DNA from 4 places in the Ligilactobacillus acidipiscis genome. Region 1 is predicted to be linked to each of the others. Evidence: predicted binding sites of a transcription regulator. Region 1 holds the regulator's gene; each other region holds the start of a gene.
What was found. The regulator NrdR, encoded in region 1, represses ribonucleotide reductase genes. The targets are predictions, from matches to a motif close to ACACNATATATNGTGT.
Positions count from the first base shown of each region.

Region 2: the regulator NrdR is predicted to act here: its motif matches at 1,143-1,158, upstream of nrdD (anaerobic ribonucleoside-triphosphate reductase).
Region 3: the regulator NrdR is predicted to act here: its motif matches at 1,316-1,331, upstream of nrdH (glutaredoxin-like protein NrdH).
Region 4: the regulator NrdR is predicted to act here: its motif matches at 2,805-2,820, upstream of nrdJ (ribonucleoside-triphosphate reductase, adenosylcobalamin-dependent).

Region 1 covers NZ_LT630287.1:1,075,311-1,083,365, reverse strand. The annotation lists gene BQ5903_RS04950 (replication initiation and membrane attachment family protein) at 1-985, opposite strand, end outside; gene nrdR (transcriptional regulator NrdR) at 1,008-1,505, opposite strand; gene mutM (DNA-formamidopyrimidine glycosylase) at 1,696-2,535, opposite strand; gene polA (DNA polymerase I) at 2,700-5,366, opposite strand; gene BQ5903_RS04930 (Bax inhibitor-1/YccA family protein) at 5,531-6,235, opposite strand; gene murC (UDP-N-acetylmuramate--L-alanine ligase) at 6,419-7,750, opposite strand; gene BQ5903_RS04920 (DNA translocase FtsK) at 7,837-8,055, opposite strand, start outside.
Region 2 covers NZ_LT630287.1:1,702,682-1,710,736, reverse strand. The annotation lists gene BQ5903_RS07920 (PH domain-containing protein) at 1-357, opposite strand, end outside; gene BQ5903_RS07915 (ImmA/IrrE family metallo-endopeptidase) at 398-805, opposite strand; gene BQ5903_RS07910 (helix-turn-helix domain-containing protein) at 806-1,120, opposite strand; gene nrdD (anaerobic ribonucleoside-triphosphate reductase) at 1,265-3,424, shown strand; gene nrdG (anaerobic ribonucleoside-triphosphate reductase activating protein) at 3,425-4,111, shown strand; gene spxA (transcriptional regulator SpxA) at 4,486-4,884, shown strand; gene BQ5903_RS07890 (ISL3 family transposase) at 4,975-6,258, opposite strand; gene BQ5903_RS07885 (adaptor protein MecA) at 6,517-7,266, shown strand; gene BQ5903_RS07880 (competence protein CoiA) at 7,392-8,055, shown strand, end outside.
Region 3 covers NZ_LT630287.1:878,206-886,260, forward strand. The annotation lists gene nrdE (class 1b ribonucleoside-diphosphate reductase subunit alpha) at 1-659, opposite strand, end outside; gene nrdI (class Ib ribonucleoside-diphosphate reductase assembly flavoprotein NrdI) at 649-1,020, opposite strand; gene nrdH (glutaredoxin-like protein NrdH) at 1,017-1,247, opposite strand; gene BQ5903_RS03930 (class I SAM-dependent methyltransferase) at 1,522-2,127, shown strand; gene tadA (tRNA adenosine(34) deaminase TadA) at 2,129-2,611, shown strand; RNA gene ffs (signal recognition particle sRNA small type) at 2,647-2,744, shown strand; gene dnaX (DNA polymerase III subunit gamma/tau) at 2,955-4,745, shown strand; gene BQ5903_RS03950 (YbaB/EbfC family nucleoid-associated protein) at 4,763-5,074, shown strand; gene recR (recombination mediator RecR) at 5,099-5,698, shown strand; gene BQ5903_RS03960 (YaaL family protein) at 5,716-5,955, shown strand; gene tmk (dTMP kinase) at 6,048-6,677, shown strand; gene BQ5903_RS03970 (cyclic-di-AMP receptor) at 6,726-7,055, shown strand; gene holB (DNA polymerase III subunit delta') at 7,068-8,054, shown strand.
Region 4 covers NZ_LT630287.1:2,416,364-2,424,418, reverse strand. The annotation lists gene BQ5903_RS11245 (cob(I)yrinic acid a,c-diamide adenosyltransferase) at 1-502, opposite strand, end outside; gene nrdJ (ribonucleoside-triphosphate reductase, adenosylcobalamin-dependent) at 536-2,782, opposite strand; gene ltrA (group II intron reverse transcriptase/maturase) at 3,368-4,753, shown strand; gene glmS (glutamine--fructose-6-phosphate transaminase (isomerizing)) at 5,366-7,183, shown strand; gene BQ5903_RS11225 (glucosamine-6-phosphate deaminase) at 7,366-8,055, shown strand, end outside.

The DNA.
Region 1 (8,055 bases):
CAGAACTAGTTAATAAGGCACCCGTTTCATCTTTGATAGCTTGTAAAAACTCCATTGGAGCCAAAGACCTGCAAAATTCTAGCAGTTGCGCATCAGCAGGGTCTGAGCTAGTACTTGTATTTTCAGCTTGGGGACTAAAAGCAGCCCCTTTAGCAGAACTTGTTGTTTTCATTTGATAATCAAAAGAATTATGTGCCAACATTTTAAAATATTTGACGTTGAGCTTATTGCTGCTAATGTCAATTGCTTCTTCTAACAAACGAACCAACTGCATCTCATCTAAACCATACAAAAGATGGATCGTCTGGACTGCATCCATGTTCTTAAAGACCTCTTCTTCAGGCACAAACGACCTTTCCAATAATTGTCTGAAAAATTTTACATCTAAATCAGTTTCATTTTGGTCGATCAATTGCTGCTGCTTTTTTTCAAGCGGCTGAACTTGTTTAGAAGCGGCGCTTTTCATTAAAGCACTTTGGCGGATCGGAAAGACATCTAAAAATGACTTAGTAACTTCCGTGCTGCCTTCTATATTAAATTTAGGTGGACAATACTTTTCCTGTAATTTTCGAAAAGCTCCTTGACCAATAGTTTCCAACAATAACGTACTGAGTAAGTCATCGTTGAAAAAGTTCTCACCCACTAAAGGTCGCTGAATAAAATATAAGGATAATTTACCTAATCGATCATTTTTTTCAAAAGTTCGTAATAGACCTAATGCCTCTAATTTTTCCCGCACCTCCAAAAAATCTCTCATTCCTAAAGATAAACCTACCAAAAGTTCTTTATTCATTGACCTTTTGACTAGGTCCGGACGCGGCTTGCCATATCGACTTAAAAGCACATAGAGTCCATAAGCGTTAGAACCCATGATCGGAACATACAGGTCTAAAAGTCCATGTAATTCTTTATCACTAGGACCACTTTCTTGAACCACAACAAAACCATCTTTTGGGGAAACATTCTTCAAATTTTCAGTAACCATATCTTCCCCTCTTACTTAATTATTACTCTTTATGGTCGTCGTCATCTAAAGCGTGCTCGTCATCTTGACTTCGACCCATCAATTCATTTAATTCATTAACAAAAGCACCCATATCTTTAAATTCACGATAGACACTTGCAAAACGGATATAGGCAACATCATCAACATCTACTAATTCATCCATCACATACTTACCGATCAATTGAGTCGAAACCTCTGTTCCACCCAAAGCGCGGACCTTACTTTCAACATCATCAACGATGCTGGTGATCTTGTCCATTCCGACTGGTCTTTTTTCAGCAGCTCGCATGATACCTCGTAAGATCTTATCACGATCGAACTCTTCCCTGTTTCCATTTTTCTTGATCACCAAAAGCGGGGTAACTTCAATTCGCTCGAAAGTTGTAAAACGATACCCGCAATTTTCACATTCTCTGCGCCGTCTAATAGCATGCCCATTATCTGCCGGCCGACTATCGACAACACGTGAACTGTTATGATGACAATGTGGACACATCATAATTTCCACCTCAATTAAATTCAAATTATCCGTTCTGAGACTACTTTAATTAGCTTATCACTCAAAATGATTTTATCATAAAAGGCGCAGCAAACAAACTTTTCACGTTAAGCAGCTATTATTTAATAAACTCTTGTTGCCCCGAAGAACATCACAGTTTATCACAATCCAAAAATAATTGCTCAAACCATTAACTGGCAACCGAGATCAGCTTTTGACAGTGCGGGCAAAAATGTGTGCCGCGTTGTCCAACCACGATCTTTTCGATCGGCGTCTGACACCTCGCACAAGGTTCGCCTTTTTTACCATAAACATTTAACTGATTTTGGAATGAACCAATTTCAGCATTAGCCCCAGCAAAGGTAAAGACTGTTGTTCCATGAGCTTTGATCGCACGATTCAATTCCAGGATGATATTATCATGCAATTTTTGTGTTTGTTCATGAGTAATTTCAAAGCATTTTGTTTCAGGATGGATCTTAGTCATCCATAAGACCTCATCGACATAAATATTTCCTAATCCAGCAACGATCGTCTGATCAAGTAACGCGGTTTTAATAACTTTCTTTTTCTTTTGAAGTTCTTGATAAAACTCATCGACTAAAAACGTCTCTGGAGTGGGTTCTGGTCCCAATTTTTTTAACGCAGCCAGATCATCTTCTGTACCGGTCTTGACCAAGTGCATGCGGCCGAATTTACGCACATCATTGTATCTTAACTGGGTCCCATCATCTAAATCAAACACAACATGCGTATGCTTATCAAGTGGCATTTCACTACTTTTAACTGAATATTTACCTTCCATCCGCAAATGAGAAACCATCGTCAGTTCTCCGGAAAAGCGAAAAAGCAGGTACTTCCCCCGACGATCGATTTTTTCAAATTTCTTGCCGGTCAACTCTTTGATAAATTCTTGCGGGTCTCCTTGAATGATCTTAGGATAAAGCAACTCAATGCCAGTGATCTGTTTATCGGTGACAAGTTCACTTAACCCCCGTCTAACTGTTTCAACTTCTGGTAACTCAGGCATTTTTCCACCAACTACTCTCTTTTTAATTATCACAAGGAGAAATAAACTCCTTATTTATATACTATCATTTTAAAAGCCGTGAGACCGGGCAAAATTTGTTCGGTCTCACGGTCAACACAGCTGAACTAATAAACAAAAAATTTGTCAGCTGGTAAATATCTTTTTTATTTTGCACTAAACCATGTTTTGCCATGGGCACATTCCACTTTGAGTGGAACATTTAAATCAACAGCTGAATCCATAACACTTTTGACCAGTTCCTCGAAATCGGTCAATTCTTCGTCTGGGACTTCAAAAATCAACTCATCATGGACTTGCAGTAACATTTTAGCCTGCATCTTCTTTTCAGCTAACTTTTTATCCATGTTGATCATCGCGACTTTGATGATATCCGCAGCACTGCCTTGGATCGGACTATTCATCGCCGTCCGTTCAGCAAAGGAACGAATATTATAATTTTTATTTTTGATGTCTGGCAAATAACGACGTCGATGGAAAATCGTCTCTACGTAACCTTCTTCACGCGCGTGCTCAACGATTTCATCCATGTATTTTTTGACCCCAGGAAACTTTTCAAAATAAGTGTCAATAAATTGTTTGGCCTGTTTACGTGTGATCCCGATGTTTTGCGACAAACCATAGTCACTGATCCCATATACTATGCCGAAATTGACGGCTTTAGCCTGGCGACGAATATTTGGGGTAACTTCGTCTTCGCTGTCAAGACCAAAGATCTGCATGGCGGTATTAGCGTGAATATCGCGATCTTCTTTAAAGGCTTCTTGCATATGCTCATCACCAGCAATATGTGCTAAAACACGAAGCTCGATCTGCGAGTAATCAGCAGAAAAAATCTGCCAACCCGCACGACTCGGTAAAAAAGCCTGTCTGATCTTACGTCCTTCTTCCAAACGGACTGGAATATTTTGCAAATTAGGGTCAACTGAAGACAAACGTCCGGTTGCTGTCAAAGTCTGCGTATAGCGAGTATGAACTTTTTGATCTTCCTTGAAAACGACCTTTAGCAAACCTTCGATATACGTTGATTGCAATTTAGAAATCTGCCGATATGTCAAAATATTATCAACGATCGGTGACATTCCACGCAATTTTTCTAACACACTGACTGCAGTAGAATAACCAGTTTTAGTTTTTTTGATCACTGGCAATTCTAATTTTTCAAATAGTATGTGCCCCAATTGCTTTGGTGAATTAATATTAAATTCTTCACCAGCTTCATTATAGATATCCTGTTTTAATTCAGACAAACGTTCTTTAAATTCACTTTTCATTTGCTCCAAGCGTTCAGTATCTACAGAAATACCAGCAATTTCCATTTTTGCCAAAACTTGTGCCAACGGTAATTCCATTTCATCATATAGATTTTGTTGCTGGTTATTCTTCAATTCAGTGAAAAGTGGTTCTTTTAAAGTTGCTATCGCAAAGACCTTATGACTCAAATGAGCAAATAATTGTTCATCTTCAGCTGGAATCTCCCGTTTAGCACCCTTACCATAAAATTGTTCATCGGTTTTGACTTGATCAAATCCGTGAAGACTAGCCAATTCACCAAGATCATCACTATTTTCAGTGTTATTCAATAAATAAGACACTAACAGCAAATCAAAATCGACATTGGTCATTGTAATTCCCAGACGATTCAAACCAACAAAAGTTCTCTTACAATCAAAAACATCAAGCTTAATAGCCGGATCGGTCAATATTTGCTTCAGTGGCGCTTGTTTTAATAATTCAACATCTCTAGCACCATAATATTGATCCGCGATCTTGAAAACAAAGCCAACAAAGGGAGCATTATGATAATTTTTGCCGTCCATTTCCAAATAAAAGACAACTGGTTCTTTAATTTTTGCAGGGACTTTATCCAAGTTTTTCTGAGTTAACATTGTCACTGCAAGTTTATCGAATGCCTTTTGTTCATCCGGATCCTCGCCAGTCAAGTCCTTTAAAAAGCTCTTAAAATCAAGTTCTTCATACAAGGAGTGCAAGTCTGTTTCATTCATTTCTTGTCGCTTTGTATCAATTAATTTGATCGTCAAAGGCGCATCTGTTTTGATCGTGGCTAAGTCTTTACATAGCAGTGCAGTTTCTTTGTCCTCGATCAGATGTTCCTTCATTTTAGACTGCTTCATTTCGTCAATATGTTCGTAGATACCTTCAACGCTAGTATATTGCTTCAATAGTTTAATAGCCGTTTTTTCACCGACTTTAGTCACACCTGGATAATTATCCGAATTATCTCCAGCTAAGCCTTTCATATCGATAATTTGCTTAGGTTCTAAACCATATTTTTCCTTAACATGATCAGGAGTATATTCTTCGACCTCGCTAAAGCCTTTTTGTGTCACAGCGACAGTCGTTTTATCAGTCGTCAATTGAGTCAAGTCACGGTCCCCAGTGACAACGACGACACGATACCCCTCTGCTTGTCCTTGGCGGGATAAAGTCCCGATAATATCATCAGCTTCGTAATCAGCCAATTCATAATCTTTGATTCCATATGCTGCCAACATTTTCTTCAAATACGGAAATTGTTCACTGAGTTCTCCAGGTGTTTTAGCTCGACCTGCTTTATAATCAGAATATTTTTTTGTTCTGAAAGTTGTTTTGCCAGCATCGAAAGCCACCAAAACGTTAGTAGGAGAATACTTTTTCAAAATATTATCAAGGATCTTTTTAAAAACATAAATAGCATTAGTATGTAGACCATCGTGGTTTGTAAAGCTGCCGACATTTTGTAAAGCAAAAAAAGCACGAAAAGCCACGCTATTACCATCAACTAATAAAAGTGTATCTTCTTGTTTGGTCATTATTATTCTCCTCTAATTTAATATTACTGATACTATTCTACCAAAAATCACTGCTGATTTCGAAGCAGACTCTCTATTGTTTGGCACAATTTCTTGAATTAAAAACTTCAAAAAAAGATACCCGCAAATTTGCTAGGTATCTTTTAGTTTGACTTTTCTAATAATTAGTCTCGACTGCTGCCACCAGAAAAAATAGTTAATAGTTGGATAAAGATATTGATAAAATCAAGGTACAACTGTAAAGCACCTGAAACGGCCAACGAAGTTGTGTTCACTTGATCACCAAACTGTAAATACATATTTTTAAAGTTTTGAGAATCCCAGGCAGTTAGGATCGTAAAAATAATAACGCCGACAAATGAAAAGATATAACTAATCATTGGACTTTGCAAGAAAATATTAATAAAAGTAACCAAGATCAAAGCAATCAAAGCTGCCAAAGCCTGTTTACCAAAACCAGAAAGATCTTTCTTAGTTGTTGCTCCAAAAATAGCCAAAACAACAAACTCAGTCGCTGCAGCAACAAAAGCCATTGCCACATGCGAAATATCATAAACCATCAAAATGGTACTTAAAAACAAGCCCTCGATCCCAGCAAATGCAAATAGCATAACAATGCTAGAAACTGCCGAACGTCCCGGCTTAAACGAAACTCCAAAAACCATAACTAACTGAATTGCAAATAGTGCAAAAAAAGCAAAGCGGTGAGTTCCAAAAAAGTTCAAAACGCTCATCTGAAAAGTAGTCGCACAGAGATATGCAATCAATGCTGAAAAAGCGACTGCCCCTGCCATAAAGCCATACATTTTAGTGAAGAAACGGTTTAAGCCGCCTTCTCCAGCTGCATAAGTTTGATTAGAATTATTCATTTGATCGTCCTCTCTTAATTTTTTATCGATTATGATCCTTTAATGATCTTCAATGGAATTATCATACCATATGAATAAATCACAAGCAATTTTGATGTTCCAAAAAAGGTCGTCCTTTCAGACGACCTTAATGCTGCTTATGTTTAAATACAATTTCAATAATAAGGATCAACCGCGCGAGATCTAGTTTTTACGTAGCTTAACTTCACTTAGCAGTCGCTCATAAGCAATTTCATACTTTTGAATGTCCCCAGCGCCCATAAATACCACAACTCCATCATGGTAATCTAACAGCGGCGACATGTTTTCAACACTCAGTATTTCTCCGCCTTTTGTGCTTTTTTCACCTAGATCAGCCGCTGAAACACTACCATTCGTCTCACGGATCGAACTGAAAATTTCAGTCAAGTAAACCTTATCTGCCAAATTTAACGCTTCAGCAAACTCATCCATCAACGCAATTGTGCGACTGAAAGTATGCGGTTGAAAAACAGCGATGATCTGTTTATTGGGATATTGTTGCCGCGCAGCATCGATCGTAGCTTTGATTTCATGAGGATGATGAGCATAATCATCAATAATTATCATATCCTCGACCTTTTTTTCAGTAAAGCGGCGCTTGACACCTGCAAAGGTCAATAAATGTTCCTGAACATCACGTTGATCAATTGCTTCAATGTAAGCAACAGCGATCACTGCTAAACTGTTTAAAATATTGTGCTCGCCAAACATATGGATCTCGTATGTGCCTAAAGACTCTCCTCTGAAATAAACATCGAAGGTAGAACCGCTAGTTGAACGTTTGATGTTTTTAGCTTGAAAATCATTATCATCTTCGACCCCGTAATAATAAACAGGGAGATCAGATTTTAACTTACGCAGATTTTTGTCTCCACCCCAAGCAAATATCGCTTTATTTGTTTGGTCTGCCAAAGTTTGAAAAGCAGCGCAAACATCATCGATACCAGTAAAGTAGTCTGGATGATCAAAATCAATATTGGTCATAACCGTATAATCCGGGTGATAGGCAGCAAAATGGCGCCGATACTCATCAGCCTCAAAGACAAAAAAGCGCGCATCGGGTGTTCCTTTGCCTGTCCCGTCCCCAACTAAGTAACTAGTCGGAGCTACACTACTTAAAACATGTGACAAAAGTCCTGTAGTGCTTGTTTTGCCATGGGCACCTGCAACAGCGATCCCAGTTGTTTCTGTCACTAGCATTTCGACAACTTCTGGATAAGTTAGAACTTCAAGCCCAATTTTTTTAGCTTCCGCGATCTCAACCTGGTCATCATCGAAAGCATTCCCAGCCACGATAGTCATGCCAGGTTTAATATTCTTGCTGTCAAAAGGAAGGATATCGATCCCTTCTTGTTCTAATCCCCGTTGGGTAAACGTATATTTATCAATATCTGAGCCAATAACTTGGTATCCCTTGTCATGTAAGATCAATGCGAGGGCACTCATACCCGTTCCTTTAATACCAACGAAAAAATAGGTAGTATCCATATTCATTACAAATATCCTCTTTTCTATTTTCCACTTCTATCAGTCTATCATATCCGCGAGGAAATGTATCTAAATTCTAAAACTTAAAAAAATTAACTTTCTCTTAATTTAACCAGACCCTCAGGCGTTAAGAAAACATCACGAGGCTTGGATCCCTTGGCTTCAGAAATATATCTCTTGGCTTCAAGTTCCTCTACAATACTTGCAGCACGATTATAGCCTATGGAAAAGACCCGCTGTAATTTGGAAGTTGAAACTGCCTCCTCGTTAACAATATAATCCAACACTTGAGGCATTAACTCATCCTCATT
Region 2 (8,055 bases), 630 kb from region 1:
ATCTACCATTAACGGTGCAGTCTCTTTACTAACATCCTTTATTAAAGTATCCTTGGCTCCATTGGTTACAATAATATTTCCCATTAACATTCCTTTAGAATAAGAAACTCCATTAACCATATCCAAAGGAATCTCATTAGATCTAACTCCGTACACCATGCCTTTATCTACGAATAAAACACGCTCATTAGTACAAACAACTAGCACAGTATTACCTTCAACCAGTCCAGAGGTTGCATATTGAATAATTTCATCATCAGACAAGATCTCAGGTAAATATTTAACTTCTTTCCTTGTACCGAATGTATCGCTAACATTTGCATTCTTAAATTGTTGTTGAACTGTTTCTAAATCCATATTAAAACCTCCAAAAATATATTGTAAAACGTTTGTTCCCCTAATTATTAAAATAAATAGCATACCTTCGTTTTACGTTTTCTTCTAAACGCAACGGTACACTATAATAATACATGAAATCTGAATAATTTTCAGTTTCTTTTCCGTTCGAAACGCAATAATCTATTAATAAATCGATAGCTCTGTTATCTGCATCAGCTTCAATTTTACTATGTGACGAGTAGGAACTGTAATACAGAACACCTTCATCTTTGTTTAACATGTGTCCGATTTCGTGGGCAATCTGAAAAGGCAATTCATCCTTATTTTTCCATTGCCCATTGATAATAATTTTATTATTTTTTGGAATTGCACACGATGGAGCAGATGATTTCAATTGATTAGTCCAGACAATTTCAAAACCATGATCAAAAGCAAAATTAAGCAAATAAGTTATAACCTCGTTCATTTACTTCCCCCTAAGCAATCTTCTAATAATCTCCTTATCTTCATCATCTAATGGCTTACCTTCATAAGTAAAAATTGTTTCGTCATCTGCCAGATCAGCAGACTTTTTACCACGTGAAGTGTCATCAGTTTTCCCTAATAAATAATCAGATGAAACCCCCAAAACAACTGCTACTTTTTCTAAATTTTCAGCACTTGGCTTTTGTTTCTCCCATTTATAGATGGCATTTTTACCCAAACCGGCTTTATTATTTAAAGATAATAGACTTAAACCACGGTTTTTTGAAATAAATTTAACCCTGTCTAATACTGACACGCAGGCATTTCTCCTAGTCATGACTCATTATATTGTGTCAAATTTGTAATCAATACCTATATATAGTATGATACTGACTATTGACAAACAACATCTTGCGTATTGGCATAAGAAATCGTTACATAATAGTTCAGAAGGGGGATAATCGAATTGATAAATATCAAGGAACATTTAAAGGTAAAAGTTAGTTTACCAACAGAAGTTGTAAAACGTGATGGTTATCCGGTAAAATTTCAACTTTATAAATTAGAAAACGTGCTTGAAAATTTAAATTTAGAAGCAAAATCTTCTACCTTGTTAAATACACTACTGGCTTCTTTTAACGGGCAAAGTTCGATCACCGCGCAGGAACTTTCTCAAAAAATGGTCGAAGTACTCGAGCATTTTGGTTATCAAAATGAAGCACAAGCATATCTTACTTATCGGCAAAAAGAAGAGCAATCATGGAAAGAACAGACCGACCCACGTACAAGGTTAGAGAGGCTGCTTTCACAAGATCCAGAATTAGTACATGAAAATGCCAACAAGGATAGTAATGTTTTTAATACACAGCGTGATCTGACAGTTGGGACGGTAGGAAAGACTTTAGGCCTTAAGTTAATGCCACAACATGTGGCTAAAGCACACTTACGTGGTGATATTCATTATCATGACCTTGATTATACTCCGTGGAGCCCGATGACTAACTGCTGTTTGATCGATTTTAAAGAAATGTTGACTAATGGCTTTAAAATCGGTAATGCTGAGGTCGTAAGCCCACACTCGATTCAAACTGCAACGGCTCAGATGTCACAAATTATTGCCAATGTTGCTTCTAGTCAATATGGTGGATGCTCAGCCGACCGTGTCGATGAACTCTTAGAGCCGTTTGCGCTTAAAAATTATCACAAACATTTGGTAGAAGGGGCGGAATTTATTGACAGTCAGGAAAAAGTCGAGCAGTTTGCAAAGAAACGGACTAAAAAAGATATTTATGACGCCATGCAAGCCCTGGAATACGAAATCAATACTTTGTTTTCATCGCAAGGACAAACGCCATTTACCACTTTAGGATTCGGTTTAGGAACTTCGTGGATCTGTCGTGAGATCCAGAAATCTATTTTAAGGATCAGGATCACTGGCTTAGGTAAGGAAAAGAGAACGGCTATTTTCCCTAAACTCGTTTTTACAATTAAAAAAGGGGTCAACTTCGCACCAACAGACCCTAATTATGATGTTAAAGAATTAGCGGTCGAATGTGCAACTAAAAGAATGTATCCGGATGTTTTAATGTACGATAAAATCAAAGAAATCACCGGGAGCTTTAAAGTTCCGATGGGTTGCCGTTCCTTTTTACAAGGCTGGACAGATGAAAACGGGGTCGAAATCAATTCTGGACGGATGAATCTCGGTGTTGTGACAGTTAATTTACCCAGGATAGCTTTAGAATCTCATGGCGATTTTGACTTGTTCTGGCAAATCTTTGAGGAACGAATGAATATTGCTAAAACTGCGTTAGATTTCAAAGTTAAGCGTGTCTTAGATGCAACTCCTGAAAATGCGCCGATCCTTTACCAGTATGGGGCATTTGGCAAGCGTCTTAAACCGGATGATGATGTGTCAGTGATGTTCGATCATGAACGTGCTACTGTTTCTTTAGGGTATATTGGATTATATGAAGTTGGGACCGTGTTTTTTGGCCCGAACTGGGAAAAAAATCAGGAAGCCCATGACTTTACAGTTTCGATCGTGCGCTCTTTAGATGCTCATTGTAAAAGGTGGTCCAAAGAAACAGGCTATCATTTTAGTGTATATTCTACGCCTAGTGAATCTTTGACTGACCGCTTTTGCAGGCTGGATCTGGCAAAATTTGGTGAATTGAAAGATATTACAGCTAAGGAGTACTACACTAATAGTTTTCACTATGATGTTCGCAAGCATCCTACACCATTTGAAAAGTTGAGTTTCGAAAAAGATTATCCGCAGTATGCAGCTGGTGGTTTCATTCATTATTGCGAATACCCAAATCTTAAACAAAACCCTAAAGCTTTGGAAGCAGTCTGGGATTGGGCCTACGATAAAATCGGCTATTTAGGTACAAATACTCCGATCGATCACTGTTATAAGTGTGGTTTTCAAGGTGAGTTCAAGGCTACTGCACGCGGTTTTGAGTGCCCCGATTGTGGAAACCATGACCCTAAAACTTGTGATTGTGTCAAGCGGACTTGCGGCTATTTAGGTAATCCATTGCAAAGACCAATGGTTCACGGCAGACATGTGGAGATTGCTTCTCGTAAGAAAAATATATCAAGTGAGATGAGATAAATGGGAGAACAGATCCGGATCACAGTTCACGGCGACACGGATTTTGTTGATAAATCCAGTTTAGCTCAAACAGACCCTGCTAAAGTAAAAAAAAGACGAGAGCGCAAAAGCAAACGAGTACGAGCACCGAAAAATCCTCGTCCGCAAGAATGGTTAGCAAAGGATCTGTCTCAAGGTTATATTGCTGATTATAAGCCGTTTAACTTTGTTGATGGAGAAGGGGTTCGTTGTAGTTTATATGTCAGCGGGTGTCTGTTTGCATGCCCAGGGTGCTATAACAAAGTTGCTCAGCAATTTAAATATGGACATCCTTATTCTAAAGAATTAGAAGATCAGATCGTGGCCGATATAGGACAAAGTTTTTGTCAGGGTTTGACCTTATTGGGTGGAGAACCGTTCTTAAATACTCAAGTTTGTTTATCTCTGATCGACCGTTTAAGAAAAGAATATGGCTCCAGTAAAGATATCTGGTCATGGACAGGCTATACGTGGGATGAATTACAAAAAGAGTCTGCTGATAAATTAGAAATGCTCTCTAAGATCGATATTTTAGTTGATGGTCGCTTCTTAGAACCGCTAAAAGATTTAACTTTGCAATTTAGAGGAAGTTCTAACCAAAGGATCATCGATGTGCAAGCATCTTTGAAAGCTGGTAAAGTCGTGCTATGGAAAAATTTAGTTCGCTAGTTAAAAAAGTAGCAAGCGCCTATTATTGAGCCTGCTGCTTTTTTGTAGTATTTTTTATCATGGATTTTGATAAAACGTGATTATTTTATAAATAAAGTTTTTCGAGATAAATCTGCCAACATATAAATTTATTAGCTCAATATACATTAGATATAGTTAATAATTAGAGTTACATAAAAGTTATCTAATGAAAAACGTTATATATATATATATCAATGCTATTTATGACTATTTAGACTAATTCTAAATAAAAAAATAGTATTTTTACAAAAATATTTCAAAATAAGGTTTTATTTGTGTGAAATTAGTGTATAATAATGAGTGTAGAGAATATGGTGTTTGAATATGGTTTAACTATTAAAGGAGCGATTTACATGGTTACATTATATACGTCACCAAGTTGCACTTCATGTCGGAAAGCTCGCGCATGGTTAACAGAACAGAATATTCCTTTTAAGGAACGCAACATCTTTTCAGAACCGCTCAGCATTAATGAGATTAAACAGATTTTACAGATGACTGAAGATGGAACTGAAGAGATCATCTCGAAGCGTTCAAAAGTTTATCAAAGCTTAGATGTTGACTTAGATGAACTTCCATTAAAAGAATTATTTGATTTAATTCGTAAAAATCCAGGTCTCTTGCGTCGGCCAATTATTATGGATGACAGACGTCTCCAAGTTGGTTACAACGAAGATGAGATCCGTCGGTTCTTGCCACGTGATGTTCGGGCAATGGAGTTAAAAGAAGCTCAAGCTTTGGCAGGATTTTAATTAAGAAGGTCAAACCGTCTGTGAATGCAGGCGGTTTTTTTGGGCTCTTTGTCAAATCCTGTTGATGAATAGCTTTTACAGAGTTGAAAGTCATGCGACTTTCAACTCTGTTTTTTTCATTGGTTTTGTTCTCATTTGCCGTAACTTAATACGTGAAATCATATGATGGTAATTACGGAATCCAAATGCTGTGCGTTGAATTTGTTTAATCATTCGATTCATGCCTTCGACTGGGCCATTCGTATAGTCCGATTCACTGGCGTTGAGTACAACCACTAAGTTCTTTTTGAACGTTTGAAACACTGCTTTCATGTAGGGACTTATATTTTGATTTGTATATAGATCTTCCACAAGCTTGTCTTTGTCTTGATTCTTAAGGTTTTCCATGATGCTTTGCATCGACTCGTACGATGCTTTAAGTTCTTCGTTAATTGTCAGTCCTTGTTCTACACGTTCTAGTTGTGTGAGTTGTTTTCGCAGGTGTCGGTCATAAAAGACATGTTCCTCATCTAGATTTCCGGCATACTTCAAATAAAGCCGCCAGGCGAACTTTAACGTGCGATATTCATAGGATCTTTTATTGTACTTTTTCATGGTTTGCACCCGAGTTTGATTAAAAGCTCGAGTCATCATTGCAACGATGTGAAAGCGGTCGATCACAATTTTTGCCTGCGGAAACATTGCCTTGGCAATGTCTTGATAGTAACTATTTAGATCTACGGTAACTGTTTTGACACGTGCTCGAACACTTGCTGGAAATTGTTTAAAATAATCAGTAATACTTTGCTTGAATCGGTCTGGCAGAATTTGTTGAATTTCGTGCTCACCAGCGCCATTAATACAGATGAAATGGAGCCGACCACCAATTCCTCTAAATTCATCCATGGCGAGATGAACCGGTAGATAGTTAAGATTTCTGCGAAATAAGTCATCATAGTTGTCTAAGTAACGACAGACAGTGCTAGCTGATATGCCGGCATCGATCGCAATGCTAGCTTGAGTGCGGTCGTCTTGTAGACTCATAAACACTTTCTGACGCGTGGCTCGGGAGATACAACAGTACTTGTCTACCACATCAGAAGTAGCCATAAACGACGCTTTACAATTACGACAAATGACGCGTTCTTTATGGAGTTCTAAATAAACTGGTTCACTCGCATTCGCTGCCAGATAGGTCACGCGTGATACGTAGTGTCCATTATGAATTAGCTCGCAAAAGCCACAGTTAGCGCAATGTTTCTGGTCGAACTTAACCGTGGCTATATATACTTTTGCGCGCTTAGCTTTAATCACTTGATAGTTATATTTGTAAAAAACCACATTTGGGTCTTTAATACTGAGCGCAAATTTTATATTATTATCTACAGGGTCCATAAGTTTTCACGTCCTTTAAAAATGATACTGTAGTGGGTGGATTTTTTAGGTGCGAGGCTTATGGGCCTTTTTTATTTTGCACTAAAAAATCCTGCTAATAGATTACCATGTTAAGTAAGCTATCAACAGGAAAAAGTATAGAACCTTTTTTTGTCCTATGTGGGCTAGACTGTGTATTTTTTGGTCAATGCGTGGTACAATCGAACTAATTGTTAAAATAGAGTTGTTTAGTTAAATTGAAAGGTGGGGCGACCACAGATGGAAATGGAGAAAATCAATGACAACACGATTCGAGTTCTTTTAGAAAACCAAGATTTGGCTGATCGTGGAGTTACAGTCCTAGATCTGTTAGGGAGCCAAAGTGAGATCGAAAGCTTCTTTTATAGCATTTTGGATGAAGTGGACGTTGATCATGAATTTAGAAATATTGATGCCGTAACTTTCCAAGTTTTACCTAACAGGAATGGTTTAGAGCTTTTTATTTCTAAAGTCGACCCTAACAACATGGACAAGATGCCTTATAATCCAGCCAATGATCACACCAATGATGCTTCGACTGATGAAATCAAGAAAACTTTAGATCAACTGAATATGAATGGCTTTGGAGTTAACGATGATGTAGCTGATTATATCCAAAACCATATCTCTAATTATCGAGATGAGAGAAAAACGAAGATTCAGGCGAGCGATGATCAGCAACAACATGATGATCAACTGACGATCAAACATTATGTAGTCGGATTTTCAGACTTCGAAGATTTTATTGAACTTGTAAAGACGGTCGGTGATAGTGATGTCACAGCTAGTTTATATATGTATAAATCACAATATTACCTTGACTTGGCCTTCGATACTCATGAGGTGTCGGTTGAACGGATCAAGGATTTTATGAGCAACATGTATGAATACGGACAGACTGTCACATTTGGATCAGCTCTTTTACGTGAAAGAGGACATGTGATCGTTGAAAATAATTCATTTCACTGGGCTCTGAGTTATTTTAAGTAGTCTCTTTTAGAAAAACTTAAATATAAATTAGCAAGAATCAGCTTTTTTTTTTTTTTTTTTTCAGAAGTAGTAGGAAAAAAGCAGATTCTTGCTTTTTTTGCGTATTTTTTTATGGAGGTGTCAGGATGTTTTATGCAAAAGACCAACATGGAAACTATATCAGCGCGGAAAAAGCAAGCAAACAAAGTAGTTATTTTTGTCCAAGTTGTTTGGAAACAGTAGTTTTAAAACATGGACAGTTAAAAATAGCCCATTTTGCGCATCGAAAGCATGGTTGTTATGCGTTTAGCGAAGGTGAAACAGCAGAGCATTTGGCTGGGAAAAAATTATTGGCCTCTTGGTGTTATCAGTTTCATTGTCAAGTTGAATTGGAAGCATATCAAGAAGATTTTCGCCAAAGACCTGACGTTTTATGCCGTTTTAAAGATGGACATCGGCTTGCCTTTGAATTTCAATGCGCTCCTCTAACTGCAACAGCAATGTTTCAACGTTCGGCAGGCTATCAACAGCATAACTTCAAGTATGTTTGGATCTTAGGTCGACGTCATTATCCGCAGCGAAACTTGACTCAGCAAATCGCACAGTTTATTCGTTGGCACCATAATTTAGGCTTTTATTTGGTTTATTTAGATACAGTTTATGAGCGGTTTGAAGTATTATATGGGATACAGATGGCCGATTTGCTGCCATTGAAGTATATGCGTTTTTTTGCCAGTAATTTAAAAGAATTAGAGAATTTTTTACATACTGACCACCACATTCGCTATTTTAGATTGACTAATTCAGAAC
Region 3 (8,055 bases), 200 kb from region 1:
ATACCCTTGATTGGGGCGCCAGCGCCACGCAAGTTGCTCAAAGTGATTCCAACACCGCCGCCGATCCGTGACAATTGCAAAGCAGAGTTGATACCGCGCCCGATAGAATTCATATCATCGGTCAACTGGAGCAAGAAACAAGATACTAGTTCTCCTCGCCGTTTGCGTCCCGCGTTTAGGAAACTGGGGGTCGCTGGTTGGTAGCGTTGGTGAATCATTTCGTCTGCCAAGTCTAATGCAAGTTCTTCATCTCCATCGGCAAAGTACAATGCGTTAACTGCAACGCGATCTATGTAACTTTCCAGATATGCGTCGTTATCGTTAGTTCTTAAAGCATACTGAGCATAGAACTTATAGGCTGCCATGAATGTTTTAAAGTGAAAATGTGCGTTTTCAAGTTGTTGATAAAGTTTTTCTATAAACGACATCTTGTATTTAGAAACAAACTCTTCTTCCAAATAATCATTAGCGATCAAATACTTGAATTTTTCTTGCAACGAAGTGAATTTGACCATGTTGGGTTCAACGTTTTCTTTTAAAAATGCAGCTAACGCATCTTTATCTTTATTTAATTGAATCTTATCATTCAAAGGGATGTTGACCTGATTGTTGAGGTCATAATAACTAACATTATTGCTATCTAGTAATTTAAGACTCAATTTTCTTCACCGCTTTCTCGAAATTTGTAACATCTTTTGTAGTACCGTTAAATTCAAAAGTATATAGCAGGGGAACGTTGAATTCTTTTGAGATATCTTTAGCTGTGAAAACAAACAATTGTGCGAAATTACGATTGCCAGTTCCAGCAACCCCCTGTAATTGTTCCTGATTGCTCCCATAATATAAAAAGTCGGTGACCGGCTCAGTAATGTCTTTTTCGTACGTTGGTACGATCAGGACAAAGGGTTCACCAACTTCGATTTCGGGATCGATCGGATCGATCTCATATGTGTCCTTTAATGAAAGCTTTTTGACAAATCTTTTTGTTTGTCCAGTTACGCTAAAATAAACTATTTTCATTGTGCAATCAGCTTTTTCAAGAGATCTGGACGAAAGCCGTTGATGATCGGTTGATTGCCATCTTCTAAAACAGGTACACTGCGAAAGCCTTTGTTTTTTAAATAGTCGATATATTCGGGAGTTTCAGTGATGTTTTTTTCTCCAAAACTGATATTATGTTCCGTTAAAAATTTCTTTGTCATTTTGCATTGAATGCAGTTGTTTTTAGTATAAAGTTCTAAGCTCATTTCGAGGACCTCCTAGATTAATTTACTTGACTAAGTATACAACAATATTTGCCGATTTCAAATAAAAAACACCAGATATAGTGTAAAGTTTTGCAAAACTTGTCGATATATGGTGTTGTGGCAGGAAAAAATTTTTAAAAAAAACTGCTCTAAATAATTTTGAGAAGGCCAAATAAAGTATTTGATAGTCTATTGATCTTCATTTAAGATAGGGAGTGGATATAAAAAAACAGACAAATTTAATGGATCCTAATTAAGAAAAAGAGGAAAAATTTTGGCAGATCATTATTACACAAAAGACCCAAGCGCGAAGCACGCTGAGAAATCTTGGACATTTTCCCTATATGGACATGATTTTAATTTTAATACAGATAGTGGTGTTTTTTCTAAGAACACAGTTGATTTTGGTTCACGGACATTGTTAGATGCACTTGAAGAAGCAGAATTTCCTGCAGGTAAGATAATAGATGTTGGTTGTGGTTATGGTCCAATTGGTTTAGCTATTGCTTATCATTATCCGAAACGACAAGTGGATATGGTGGATGTCAACGAAAGGGCGCTTGACTTAGCGAGAAAAAATGCCGCTGAAAATCAAATCAAAAATGTTAACATTTATAGTTCGGATGTCTATATGGATGTAGTAGAAACACAGTATGCTGCGGTTATTACAAATCCGCCGATACGCGCAGGCAAAAAAATCGTACACTCTATCCTTGCTGGAGCAAAAGATCACTTGATGACCGGGGGATCTTTGATTGCGGTCATTCAAAAGAAACAGGGCGCTCCGTCTGCACAAGTTAAGATGGAAGAAGTCTTCGGCAATTGTGAAGTGCTTTTAAAAAGAAAAGGATACTTTATTTTAAAAAGTGTGAAAAATTAAGATGGAAGAATACTCACAACAGCAATTGGATCTCTTTATGAATGAGGCCCTGATAGAGGCCGAAAAAGCTGCACGTCTGGGGGAAGTCCCGATCGGTTGTGTGATCGTAGCTGGTGGAAAAATTATTGGTCGAGGGCATAATTTGCGTGAATGCAGTCATGATTCAACCGCGCATGCAGAAATTTTCGCTATCAAACAAGCTGATCAAGCAATGGGAGATTGGCGTTTACAAGATGCGACTTTATTTGTCACGCTTGAACCGTGTCCAATGTGTGCTGGAGCAATAGTTAATGCTAGGATCAAGGCTGTCTATTATGGTTGTGCAGATCTTAAGGCGGGTTGTGCCGGCACATTAATGAACTTGTTAACTGAACCGCGTTTTAATCATCAAGTCAAGGTAGAAAAGGGGTTATGTCAAGTTAAATGTAGTCAATTATTGAATGAATTTTTTACGAAAATTAGAGAAAAACAAGAAAAAGACTAGCATTTTGGGGTAATTTCATGTATTATAGTAGGTGCCGCAAGGCCTTGGGGCAATGTTGTCCTTACGAAGCGTGTCAGGTCCGGAAGGAAGCAGCACTAAGTTCGGTTCGGCATGTGCCTTAAGTTTTTATGATATTGAACCCCGGTCTTCTTTTGAGATCGGGGATTTTTTTTATAAAAGTTAATGAAGTAACTTAAAGTCGTCATATATTCTTTTAACTAAATTGATTATTTAAGCAGTGTGACGACGTAAATGTGTAGTCCATCAGTGTTGTGAGAAGAGGTTTCTTTAGATCGATAGGTTCTTTTTTTGTAACACAGTAATTATTAAGGAGGAGACGGAAATGAGTTACCAAGCTTTGTATCGTGCTTGGCGTCCGCAAAAGTTTGATGATCTTGTTGGACAAGAATTAGTTACTAAAACTCTTAAAAATGCTTTAATGACTAAGCAAACGTCTCATGCATATTTATTTACCGGGCCACGGGGAACAGGCAAGACCTCTGCTGCCAAGATTTTTTCAAAAGCGATCAATTGCCATTTTCAAAAAGATGGTGAGCCTTGTAATGAATGTGATACTTGTACATCGATCACTGCTGGCAGACAAAATGATGTGATCGAGATCGATGCTGCTTCAAATAACGGGGTAGAAGAGATTCGTGATATTCGTGACAAGGTCAAGTACGCCCCGACCGAATGTGATTATAAAATATATATTATTGATGAAGTGCATATGCTTTCAACAGGTGCGTTTAACGCATTGTTAAAAACGTTGGAAGAACCGCCGGAAAATGTTGTTTTTATTTTAGCAACAACAGAACCTCATAAAATTCCGGCCACGATCATTTCAAGAACACAGCGTTTTGATTTTCGGCGGATCCAACCAGACACGATCTTGCAACGGATGCAATATATCGTATCTCAAAAACAGCTCAAATGTGAACCGGCTGCATTAAAATTAATTGCTAAAGCTGCAGAAGGCGGGATGCGGGATGCGTTAAGCATTCTAGATCAAGTTATTTCCTTTGGAAATGATGAGGTCACATTGGATAATGCGTTGATGGTTACAGGTAGTGTTCAAAATGATGAATTACTGCAATATTTGGAGCAAGTCACGCAAAAGGATACGGCAAAAGCACTAGAGATCTTACATCAAATTTTAAATGATGGTAAAGATGCCGCGCGTTTTATTGAAGATTTGATCAGCTTTTGTCGTGATCTGCTATTGTATCAGCAGATGCCGGAAAAGGTTGAAAATGACGAGCTCAATGTTGTTAATGATGATTTTCGAAATTTTTCGCAGAAAATCAAGCCAGAAGAAATTTATCAAATGATCGACCTTTTAAATGAACAGCAAGAAAATATGCGGTTCACCTCCCACGCTTCGATTTATTTGGAAGTTTTGACAGTCAAATTAGCGACTAGACAAACAACGATTTCTCCCAAGACACCACAAGCAGCTGGGGAAAAGTTGGATCCTAAAGACACCATTAAAGTAGAAAATTTGACTCGCCAAGTTAAGCAATTACAACAACAAGTCGAGCAATTACTGCAAAATCAGTCAAATGGTCAATCAGTGACTGCGACAAATTCAAGTCGGCCCAAGACGACCAGTTACAATAAAACACAAGTACGAAAAACTACTGCGCCTGCCAAAGTTGATCTTCAGCAAGTATATGGTGTACTAAGTGACGCAACCAGAACAAGTCTCAATGAGTTACGTGAAATCTGGGACGATCTATTAAACATGCTGACCGTTGCGCAAAGAGCAGTGATGCATGTGAGTTCACCAGTTGCTGCCAGTCCAGATGGAGTAATCGTTACTTTTCAGTTTGATTTTTTGTGTCAACGTGCGCAAACGGATCAGCCGTTAAAAGATACATTAGAAAATGGTCTTGACCGTCTGATCGGTCATGTTCCGCGTTTGATCTTTATGCCGCAAGAACAGTGGCCGCAAATCAGACAAGAATATTTGAATGGTCAAAAAGCACAGAAACATCTAACGGCAGGTGAAGATGGACAACGAACTGAACAAGAAACTTCAGGTGACCCAAAGCAGCCAGCGCCAAAAGATCCAGTGGTAGATACTGCGCTTAAATTATTCGGGAACGAAGTAGTAGATATTAAAAATGATTAAAATAAAAGGAGAAATTTATTATGATGCCAGGAAATATGCAGGGTATGATGAAAAAAGTTCAGAAGATGCAAAAACAGATGCAAAAGGATCAAGAAGAGCTTAATCAGACTGAGTTTGCAGGTAAAGCTTCAAACGACGAGGTAGTCGTTAAATTCACAGGAGATAAAAAAATGCAGGATATTGCGATCAAAGCAGAAGCAATTGATCCTGATGATCCTGATATGTTACAAGATTTAATTATTATGGCTGTTAACGATGCAGTGGATCAAATCGATAAGAAAACGCAATCGACATTAGGTAAATACTCACAGGGAATGCCTAGGATGTAATTAAAAGCAAGAGGAGTTTTTGGCATGCAATATCCAGAACCAATCGCAAAATTGATCGATAGTTATATGAAATTACCTGGAATAGGTAATAAAACAGCGATCCGCTTAGCTTTTTATACTATAGATATGGACGAAAAAGATGTTGCTAATTTTGCATCGTCATTGTTGGCAGCTAAAAGAGACCTGCATTATTGCAGTATTTGTGGAAATATTACTGAAACTGATCCGTGCATTATCTGTGCAGACAAGGCGCGTGATCAATCACAGTTGATCGTAGTAGAACAACCCAAAGATGTCATGTCGCTGGAAAAGATGCGTGAATATCATGGACTTTATCATGTTTTGCATGGTGTTTTATCTCCTATTGAAGGCAAAGGACCGGAAGATATCAACATTAAAAGTTTGGTCAAGCGACTGCAAAAAAATGATAGTATCAAAGAAGTGATCATTGCTACTAATGCGACACCAGAAGGGGAAGCAACAGCGATGTATCTGTCTCGCTTGATCAAACCAGCTGGCATCATGGTTACTCGATTAGCATCTGGTTTAGCAGTAGGCAGTGATATTGAATATGCAGATGAAATGACGCTGTTCAAAGCAATCGAAGGGCGCCAAGAAATATAAATCAAGGTGGCTTAAAAATGTTTGGTAAAAAGAAAAATAATTTGAAAAAGCAATTTGACGAAGCCTTATTAGAAGATATTGACCGTGCGTTTTCTGAATGGACTAATGATAAAAAGAATCAAGAAACTGTTTTTGAAGCCGATGAAGAAATGGCGGCAAAAACCAAAGTGTCCAAAGCACAATACGAGCTTTTATATCGTGAAGCACGTCGACGAAAAGTTAAAGGTCATGTGCAGTCGTCTGTGATCAGCCGCTAATTTTTGGTAATTGTTTGAGATGGCGTAAACATGGACAGTGAACTATTTTTTAAGTACAATATAATTAATTAAATATAATTGAGGTTTTGTAAGTGGCTGGAAAGTTTGTAACATTTGAAGGAACGGATGGCTCAGGTAAAACTAGTGTCATCAAGGGATTGCTCGCTCGTTTGGATCAAATTGGCCTGCATGATAAATATCTTGTTACCAGAGAACCTGGCGGAAGTCGGATATCGGAGGCGATACGCGAAGTCATTTTAGATAAAAAAAATACTGAAATGGATCAAAAAACTGAAGCCTTACTTTATGCGGCTTCTAGACGTCAGCATTTAGTTGAAAAGATACTTCCAGCTTTAGCAGCTGACAAAAACGTCTTGTGCGATCGTTTTGTTGATAGTTCGTTAGCGTATCAGGGAGCTGGACGTGGTGTTGGGGTAAAAGAAGTTGCCGCGATCAATCAGTTTGCGACAGCTGGCTTAAGCCCAGACCTCACATTTTATTTTGATTTAGATCCTGTGATCGGGTTAAACCGTATCAAAAAAAATCGACAAGATGAAGTTAATCGTCTGGATGAAGAACAACTTAGCTTTTACCAGCAGGTACGGGCACAATATCTGGAATTAGCACGTCAGGACCCAGTCAGAATCAAAACTATTGATGCTTCTCAGTCTGAGCTGCAGGTAGAAGCAGAGGTTTTTTCTCAATTGAAAAAATATTTATAGTAAATGTAAGCGAAGTATTTTGGCAGAGAAATTTTGGGGGTAGAGACCATGAAATTGATTATTGCGATCATTCAAGATAAAGACAGTAACCGACTAAGTAATGCTTTTATAGAAAAAGATATTCGAGCAACTAAACTTTCTTCGACCGGTGGCTTTCTTCGGTCAGGAAATTCAACATTTTTAGTGGGTGTTGAAGATGAAAAAGTAGAAGATGTTTTGGATCTGATCAAAACAACTTCGAAAACTCGGAAACAGTTTATGGCACCGCCTGTTAATCTAGATTCTCCGATGGAAGCTGCTGGAGCATATCCGGTCGAAGTTCAAGTTGGCGGAGCAACTGTGTTTGTTTTGCCGATCGATGCTTTCCATCAATTCTAAGTGTGAAAGACAATGAATATTGTAGAAGCGCAGCCACAACTCACGGCTCACTTTGGTGATCTTGTCAGGCAGAACCGATTGGCGCATGCATACTTGTTGGCAGGACCGGCTGGCTCTGGGAAAAAAGAGTTAGCATTGTGGATCGCTAAGTTATTATTTTGTGAACACTTAAGTGCTGACGGTCCATGTGATCATTGCTCTGAATGTACTAGGATCAGTGAACATGAACATCCTGATGTTGTCGAAGTTTCACCGACTGGTCTGTCTATTAAGATCGATCAGATCCGCTATTTAAAGTCTGAGTTTGCCAAAAGCGGAGTTGAAGGTGCACAGAAAGTCTTTATAATTGAAGACGCTGAGAAAATGTCAACTAGTGCTGCTAATGGCTTGCTAAAATTTTTAGAAGAACCAAGTGGAACAGTGACTGCATTTTTACTTACCAGTGAGCAAAATAAAATATTGCCGACGATCATCTCACGTTGTCAGTTGCTAGAGTTGAACGCGCCTGCTCTTTCTTATCTGGTGGAAAAATTGAAAGCCAAGGGGATTTCACAGGATCAGGCAATTTTGCTGTCTAACTTAACCAAAGATGCTGATCAAGCCGAAAAAATCGGCACCGATGAAGATTTCCAGAAGTTACTCACTAAATTATGGGACTGGTATAGTGCCGTTTTGCGAAATGATCTTATATCTTTTGTTAAAGTGCAGGCAGACTTAGTACCCTTAGTTGATAGCCGGGAAAAGCAAGATGAGTTGTTATTTTTGATAGCTCTTTTAGCTCGAGATCTGATGCTTTTTGCAAATGATCCAAGCCAGAAATTTGTGTTTACAATGTTTGAAAAAGATTTCAGTTCAAAAATGGCCAATATTTCTGCAGTCGCAGCAACAGATGCTTGTGAAGCTGTATTAAAAAAATGGCGTTTATTGTCTAGCAACGTTTCGATCCAGAATATTTTAGAGTCGTTAACGTTGGAGTTATGTGATTGTTATCATCGATAAG
Region 4 (8,055 bases), 1.3 Mb from region 1:
AGTTAGCATAACGCGCCAAAACAAATAAATAATCAGATAGCCGATTCATAAATTTTAACTCTGATTCAGCTAAAGTTTGTTGAGTATCATTGAGCTTAGCTGCTGTTCTTTCAGCTTTCCGAGCTAAAGTTCTGGCATATTGTAAATTAGCCCCGGTTTGCTGACCTCCAGGTAGGATGAAGGCCTTAATTTCTGGCGTCTCATTATTTAATTCGTCGATCTTTTTTTCAAGTATGTCGACATCTTTATCCTGAATATTGTGATGACGTTTGATCGCAATATCAGCCTGTAATTCATATAATTTACGTTGTAAGTGTTTGATGTTTGGCTCTAACTGTTTGTTTTTGATACTTAAAGACGCACAAGTTACTCCTAGCCAAGATTCTAATTCATCAATTTGTCCTAATGTTTCTATTTGCAAGTCATATTTAGGGACCATGTGACCAGTAACTTGTTTGGTCTGTCCTTTATCGCCCACTCCAGTATAAATTTTTAGCTTCATTCTGTCTTCTCCTGCTTTGCCTTTTGCGACAATTTATTTGACTGGACAAGCTCCACCTTCACAATCTTCTTGACCAACGATTTCAAACTCTTCCTGATCTTGACCCTGATTTTGACGTGCAAAGACTGTCTGTACATCATGCTTGATTTCGGCTTGTTTATGTTTAAAGGTAGCTTTGCTAATTGGTTTCTTGGGAGCTTGTTTAAAATCAGCACCAGAATATGGTAAAAGAGAAGTAGATTTTGTAATAAAACGATATTGATTTAATAGGTCACTTATTTCTGGAGCTTCCTCAGGTTGAAAAGTAATCGTGCAGCTGACCGCATTATCTGACCAGTATTCTTGTAAGAAAGCCTGAGTTGCAAATTGTTCAGCAATTGAAACTGTTCCAGCTGAAGCAAACTCCGGGTCGTCTGCATGTGGTGCACGCATTGGAAATTCAACGCACATGGTATTTTTAGTATAAACATCTGGCTCCATATGATAGCCAGCGGCACTTAATGACAAAAGTAATGGATCATTATCTTGAAAACGAATACGTTGAATTAAGTAACCAGCGTAATGAAAGTGCATTCCTTCTGAAGCACCGGCCAATTTTGCAACTGTTCCAGAAGGCTTGACAGTTGTATGTTTAAGCGAAGGAACACAATTAAGAGTCTGCGAATATTCTTTATCAGCTTGGATAACTGCTTGATAAAGTTGAGTGACCTTATGTGCAGCTTTTTGGTCATAAATAGGGCGTTTTACTTTTTTACCAGTTACTGGGTCATTGCCTTCGCCAAAACCACGAACCACACGATGCCCAAATTCATTTAAAATCCAATCTTGAATTCCAGACATTGAGATACCGATCCGACGATTTTGAGCAATGATAGTACGCGAAATTTCCCAATCATAGTGGCTAAAAGTCACGCGTTTAGCAAATCTTGTTCCTAACGTAAAGACTTCTTGTAAATTCCAGCCTTGTTGAGTGGCGATTCCCGGAAAAACTTCAAATAAATTACATGGTTCCCCATTTGCTAAAGAAATCTCACCACATGGATTTGTACCTTCAACATTAGGATCGATCCCAGTTTGTTTACCGTCCACAATGCGCCCATAATTTTTTGATAAGTCAAGGTTCACAATTCCTGGTTCCCCATTTTTACGTAACGAATTAGCAACTTCATCATAATTATTAAAGTTAGAATCAACAGCTACACTGTTATTAGAGGCCCACCGGTGATGATAAAGTTTGGCTCGATCTTGTTTCATGTTAATAAAGGCATGGTCATCAGCAGATCCCAGTGCCAATTCAGCTGAGCGACGCACATTACCCGCTACTACGGCTTTTCCAATTAAATTACCAATATCAGTACACTCTACAGAACTTAATTTTTTCCCAGCTTGTTCATTCAGAATTTGGTTAATATCAAAAAGCATCTCAACTAGTGGTGCTGGACCAGATGCGGTTCCACCAAACCCATGGATTGCTTCACCTCGCGCACGAATATGACTAACATCCAGCACAAGATCGGTGGAGCCAGTTATATTAGTAGAACTAAAATGATGATCGATCATCGTAGCATTTGCCAAGACCCAGCCCTCACGAGTGTCAGGAAGTTCATATAAATCATAATTATCTGGAACATGACCCGCTAACCATCGTTCCTTGTCTTGTGCTCCCATTTTAACTGTTTCAGCATAAGCTTTACTGTTGTGACTGATCAAAATGGTTAAATTGACTGTATTATCAACAGTTGGTAATTGATTGATGTTTTCTTGTGTGACGGAAAAGCCTACTCCGCCGCCCTTCATTAATTGATCAAACATAAATGAAAAGGGCATGGATGCTGCTGTCTGATCTTGAGTTAGATATTCAGGCACAATGTGACTATCGCCATATGCTTGAGGACGTATTGCAATAAACCAGCAATTGTTTAAAGCATCACCGTGTTCTTGTTGATATTTTGTGCCAGAAATCCACAGATTTCTCCCTGAGGGTGTCGCTCCTAAACCATAAATCAGACGAAAAAGCTTTTGCGCTTCTTGAGTTAGCTCGTCTTTTATTTTGGGGCTAGGATCATACTGCAAACGTGGGTCTAGATTAATATTACCCTCAACAGTCCGTTTAACAGTCTCATCCCAATTTTCTGTACGCTGTTTTTCAGGTAAATAACGTGCATAGGTCCTTTTATAAGTAACCCAGCCCAAAGGTCCCCAATGAGGTTTGATAGATTCTTTGATTTGCTCAATGAACTCATTAGATAGACTGATTTTTTCTTTTTGGATAGTTTTCATAAAGGTCCTCCTTTGTTCTTTTATACTATATATGGTATATCCTAATGAGAATTAATACAACATATAGTAGAAGTGTAAAAAGGAGAAATATAAATAAAAAGCGATAGGTGCAAAAACTATAGCGAATTTTTTTAATTTTTAAAATCTAATTTTTAGGTGCGCCCGGCATGGGCAGTAACTAGGCGGTGTAAGTCCGCTGTGAGCCGTAGTGGCCGGTATCACGAGTCGAAGACAAGGGTGTCTATCGTGAGGTAGAATCTGAAGGAAGTCCTAGACGAAACATCGAATCGATGAACAAGAAGTGGCTAAAAGGCTGGAAACGGTGGGATGAGATTGCCTAACAAATCGAAGTCCCTGACCACTCGAAACCGTCACAGTAAAGCCAACGGTTTGATGCGAAAGCTACTGTTCTTACCCGGGGAGGTCTGTCATGGTAGTTCTCTCAAGCTGGAAGTTATTTCTGGCAGGAACAGGCTCAATAGTAATGTTGAGTTGTCCATGACAGAAGTCAGCCGAGGCCATAGTAGCCAGTAATGGTGAAGGGCTGAACAACAATAATTTTGATTCATCCTGGAGGTGGAAACAATACGACAATCGCAGAAAACAGAAAATAAAGCTGACTACCTGCGGAGGGTAACCCTGGAAGGGTCAGAGCAAACAGGAGCGCGTAGCGTTGTTTCTGGTGAAAAGAGAACTCAAAATGGCTTATTACGTGAGAAGGTCTTAGACCGGAATAATTTAAATCGGGCCTTTGTCCATGTCAAGCGTAATAAAGGGGCTGGAGGAATTGACGGCATGTCCGTTGAGGAACTTGGCCCATACTTGAAAGAGAATAACGTAAAACTAATCGAGGCCTTGCGAACCGAAAGCTATGAACCCCAACCTGTCAAACGAGTTGAGATTCCTAAGCCAGATGGTTCGAAACGTCAGTTAGGAATCCCAACGGTCGTTGACCGTGTGGTTCAACAGGCGTTACAACAGCAACTGTCTCCTATTTTTGAAAAAGTATTCTCAGATAATAGTTATGGTTTTCGCCCACACCGCAGTGCACAAAGTGCTGTGAAAAAGGTGGTTGCTTATTATAATCAGGGTTATCACTACGTGGTCGACCTTGATTTAAAGTCCTATTTTGACAATGTGAACCATGATTTACTAATTAAATTTGTTGAAAATTACATTAGTGAGCCATGGGTCTTGCATTTGATTCGTAAGTTCTTGACGAGTGGTGTGATGAATGGTCGATTTTTCGAGAAGTCCGCTAAAGGTACACCGCAAGGTGGCAATATTTCACCATTACTAGCAAATATTTATCTGAACGAGCTGGACAAAGAATTGACCAGAAGAGGACATAAATTTGTACGCTATGCGGATGACTGTAATATCTATGTTAAAAGTAAGCGTGCGGGTGAACGGGTTCTCAAAAGCATCACCCAGTTTTTAGAAAAGGAACTCAAAGTTGAAGTGAATGCAGAAAAGACGCAAGTCGGTTCTCCACTAAGACTGAAGTTTCTAGGTTTTTCTCTGGGTGTGGGACGCAATAGCGCCTACCCGCGTCCTCATCAAAAACCTAAACAGAGAATTAAACAGGAATTGACAAGAATCACCAAGAGAAGCCGAGGCGTCAGCCTTGATAGGATTCTGCATGAAATTAAGCAGAAAATGCAGGGCTGGATCCAATATTATTCCATTGGGAAGATGAAAATCTTTCTCCAACAACTAGACAAATGGTTGCGCTCGCGCATCCGCCAGTATATCTGGAAACAGTGGAAGAATATCGGAACCCGTTATAAAGCGTTGATTAAACTAGGCTTGACACCCAAACAGGCGAAAATCTACGTCAATACTCGTAAGGGATACTGGCGCAACGCGCACAGTAAAACACTGTTGATGACCATAACTAATAAAAGACTGGCACAGCGTGGGCTAATAAATCTGTCCAAACTGTACCAGTCTATTCAAGCAAAAGCTTAAGTTGTTGAACCGCCGTATACGGTTCCGTACGTACGGTGGTGTGGGAGGTCGATAGTGTGAACTATCTCCTACCCGATTATAAACATTGGATCCTATAAGGAATTGAGCAAAAAATAGAGGATTCATTTCTCACAAATGGCCTCTAAGAAAGATTAAATTGCTCGATTATTTAACATTCTCACTTATCTTTTATTCAGAAGTGACTCAATTTTCTCTTGGATAAAAGTTGTTCTGTTTTTCCTGTAAGGGTCTAATTTCGCTATTTTGAAGCTCTCTTTTTGACCACTGGGGATCCCACTGGGGATCATCTTTGGGTAAAATAATAGTTTTTCAAACTGACAAAGTAATGTGAGGACAAAAAAGCTGCTAATCATGAAAAAAACTAGAGTATGTACAAATATTGACGAAATAAAAAGCCGCTCAAATACTGCTGTTAAGGAGCTTATCTTAATTTGGGATATATCCATACCAATTTAATAAAAACATTGACAAGTTTTACGCAAAGGTGTATTTTAAGCTTTGTAATATAAATAATAACTTAAATAAAATATATACCAATATAATTTTTACGCAGAGGTATAGCTAAAATTATTTAATGGAGGAGTTTCAAATATGTGCGGAATTGTCGGAGTAACAGGTAAAGAAAACGCCACAGAAATTTTATTGAATGGGCTTAAAAAGCTTGAATATCGCGGGTACGACTCGGCAGGTATTTATGTTAATGATCAAAAGGGCAATGGTTATTTAGTCAAGGAAAAAGGCCGGATCGAAGACTTACGTGCTGCTGTTGGTCCAGCAGTTAAAGGAACTACTGGGATCGGCCATACACGTTGGGCAACTCATGGTGCTCCAAGTCAGGCTAATGCTCACCCTCAAGTATCTGCAGATGGCCGTTTCTACTTAGTACATAACGGTATGATCGGTAATTTCCGTCAACTAAAACAAGAATATTTAGCTGATACAAAATTCGTGAGTGAAACTGATACAGAAGTGATCGTGCAATTGATCTCGCATTTTGTTAACGAAGGTATGGAAACCAAAGAAGCCTTCACACATGTTTTGAGCTTGATCGATAAGACATCATCCTATGCCTTCTTACTGATGGACAAGACACAGACTAACACATTATTTGTTGCTAAAAAGAAGAGCCCGCTGTTGATCGGTGTTGGCGATGGCTTTAACGTTGTCTGCAGTGATGCCATGGTCATGTTATCAGAAACTCATGATTTCATTGAATTAACTGATGGCGATGTTGTGACTGTTACACCGAGTGCTGTTGAGATCGAAGACAAAGATGGTAATCAAGTAGAACGTAACCAATTCCACGTTGATGATGACGCCACAGCCTCTGAAAAGGGTGCATATGACTTCTTTATGCTAAAAGAAATCGATGAACAACCAGCTGTGATCCGTGGTTTACAGCAAACATATATTGCCCAAGATGGTTCTATTAAAGTTGATAAAAAATTGATGGATGCTATGGATAAAGCTGATCGTTTATACATTGTTGCTGCTGGGACAAGTTATAATGCTGGTTTGGTCGGGAAAAACATTTTCGAAAAAATTGCGGGTATCCCAACTGAAGTACACATTGCTTCGGAATTTGGCTATAACATGCCATTGTTGTCAGAAAAGCCGTTGTTTATTTTCTTGACTCAAAGTGGAGAAACGGCGGACAGTCGTGAAGTTTTAGCTAAGGTCAATGAACTTGGGTACGAAAGTTTAACCATTACTAATGTTCCAAATTCTACTCTTTCTCGTGAAGCCACATATACAATGTTGTTAAATGCTGGGCCAGAGATTGCTGTTGCTTCAACTAAAGCATACACTGCTCAAATTGCTGCCGAAACCATTTTGGCTAAGGGATTGGGAATGATCAAAGGCACAAAACAAGCAACTGAATTTGATACAGGTTTTGAACTTACTAAAGCCGCTAATGCTATTCAGTCCTTAGTTGATCAGAAAGACATTGTTGAAGACTTGGCTAAAAAATACCTAGAAACAACTAGAAATGCTTTTTACATTGGTCGTGGGATCGACTATCAAACAGCCATCGAAGCTGCATTAAAATTGAAAGAAGTTTCTTATGTTCAAACTGAGGGCTTTGCTTCAGGTGAATTGAAACATGGCACGATCTCTTTGATCGAAGACAAAACACCAGTTATTGCGATCATTACGGATCAAAAGACTGCTAGTTTAACAAGAAGCAATGAACAAGAAGTGATCTCGCGTGGCGCTAATGTGATCAATATAGTGTCTGAAAACTTGGCAACAGACGGTGACCAGATCGTTTTGCCAGAAGTTCATCAATTATTAACACCGTTAGCAGCAATCATTCCAGCACAGTTACTTGCATACTACACAAGTAAGGAACGCGGCTACGACGTTGATAAGCCAAGAAACTTGGCTAAGAGTGTTACTGTTGAATAAACAACACAGCCTGATACAATAAGAGAAAATATTTAAAAAAAGATAACCGTTAGTTTAAAAAGGTCCGTTTTTTAAAACTAGTGGTTATTTTTTTAGATTTTTGTGTAAGTTTCCTTGCATTATTGGTCTATATCAATTATAATTGGACTATACCAATAAAACAGAGACGGAGGGTTTCAGCAATGAAAGTTATTATTAAAAAGAACCAGCAAGAAGCAGGCGTTGAAGGTTACAAGGTATTTAAGGAAGCTATTCAAAATGGTGCTAAAGTTTTTGGTTTGGCTACAGGCTCCACACCAGTTACAACTTATGAGGAAATTGTCAAAAGCGATTTAGATTTTTCAGACTGTACCTCAATTAACTTGGATGAATATGTAGGTATTAGTCCAGATAATGATCAGAGTTACAAATATTTTATGAATGAACATCTTTTCTCCAAGAAACCATTTAAGAAATCATATTTGCCAGACGGTTTAGCAGAAGATCCAGAAGAAGAAACCAAGCGCTACAATAAGGTCATTGCTGATAATCCAATCGATTTACAATTATTAGGGATTGGTCGTAACGCCCACATAGGCTTTAACGAACCAGGAACATCATTTGACTTGGAAACCCATGTTGCTGATTTAACTGATTCGACTATTGAAGCAAATGCACGTTTCTTTGAGCATGTTGAAGATGTTCCAAAGCAAGCTTATTCAATGGGGATCGGTTCAATTATGAAGTCAAAGAAAATCATACTTGAAGCATTCGGTGCTGAAAAGGCTGACGCTGTTGCTAAGATGATCGAAGGACCTGTGACAGAAGATGCTCCTGCAAGTATTTTGCAAAAACATCCCGATGTTGTTGTTTTGATCGACGAAGCAGCTGCT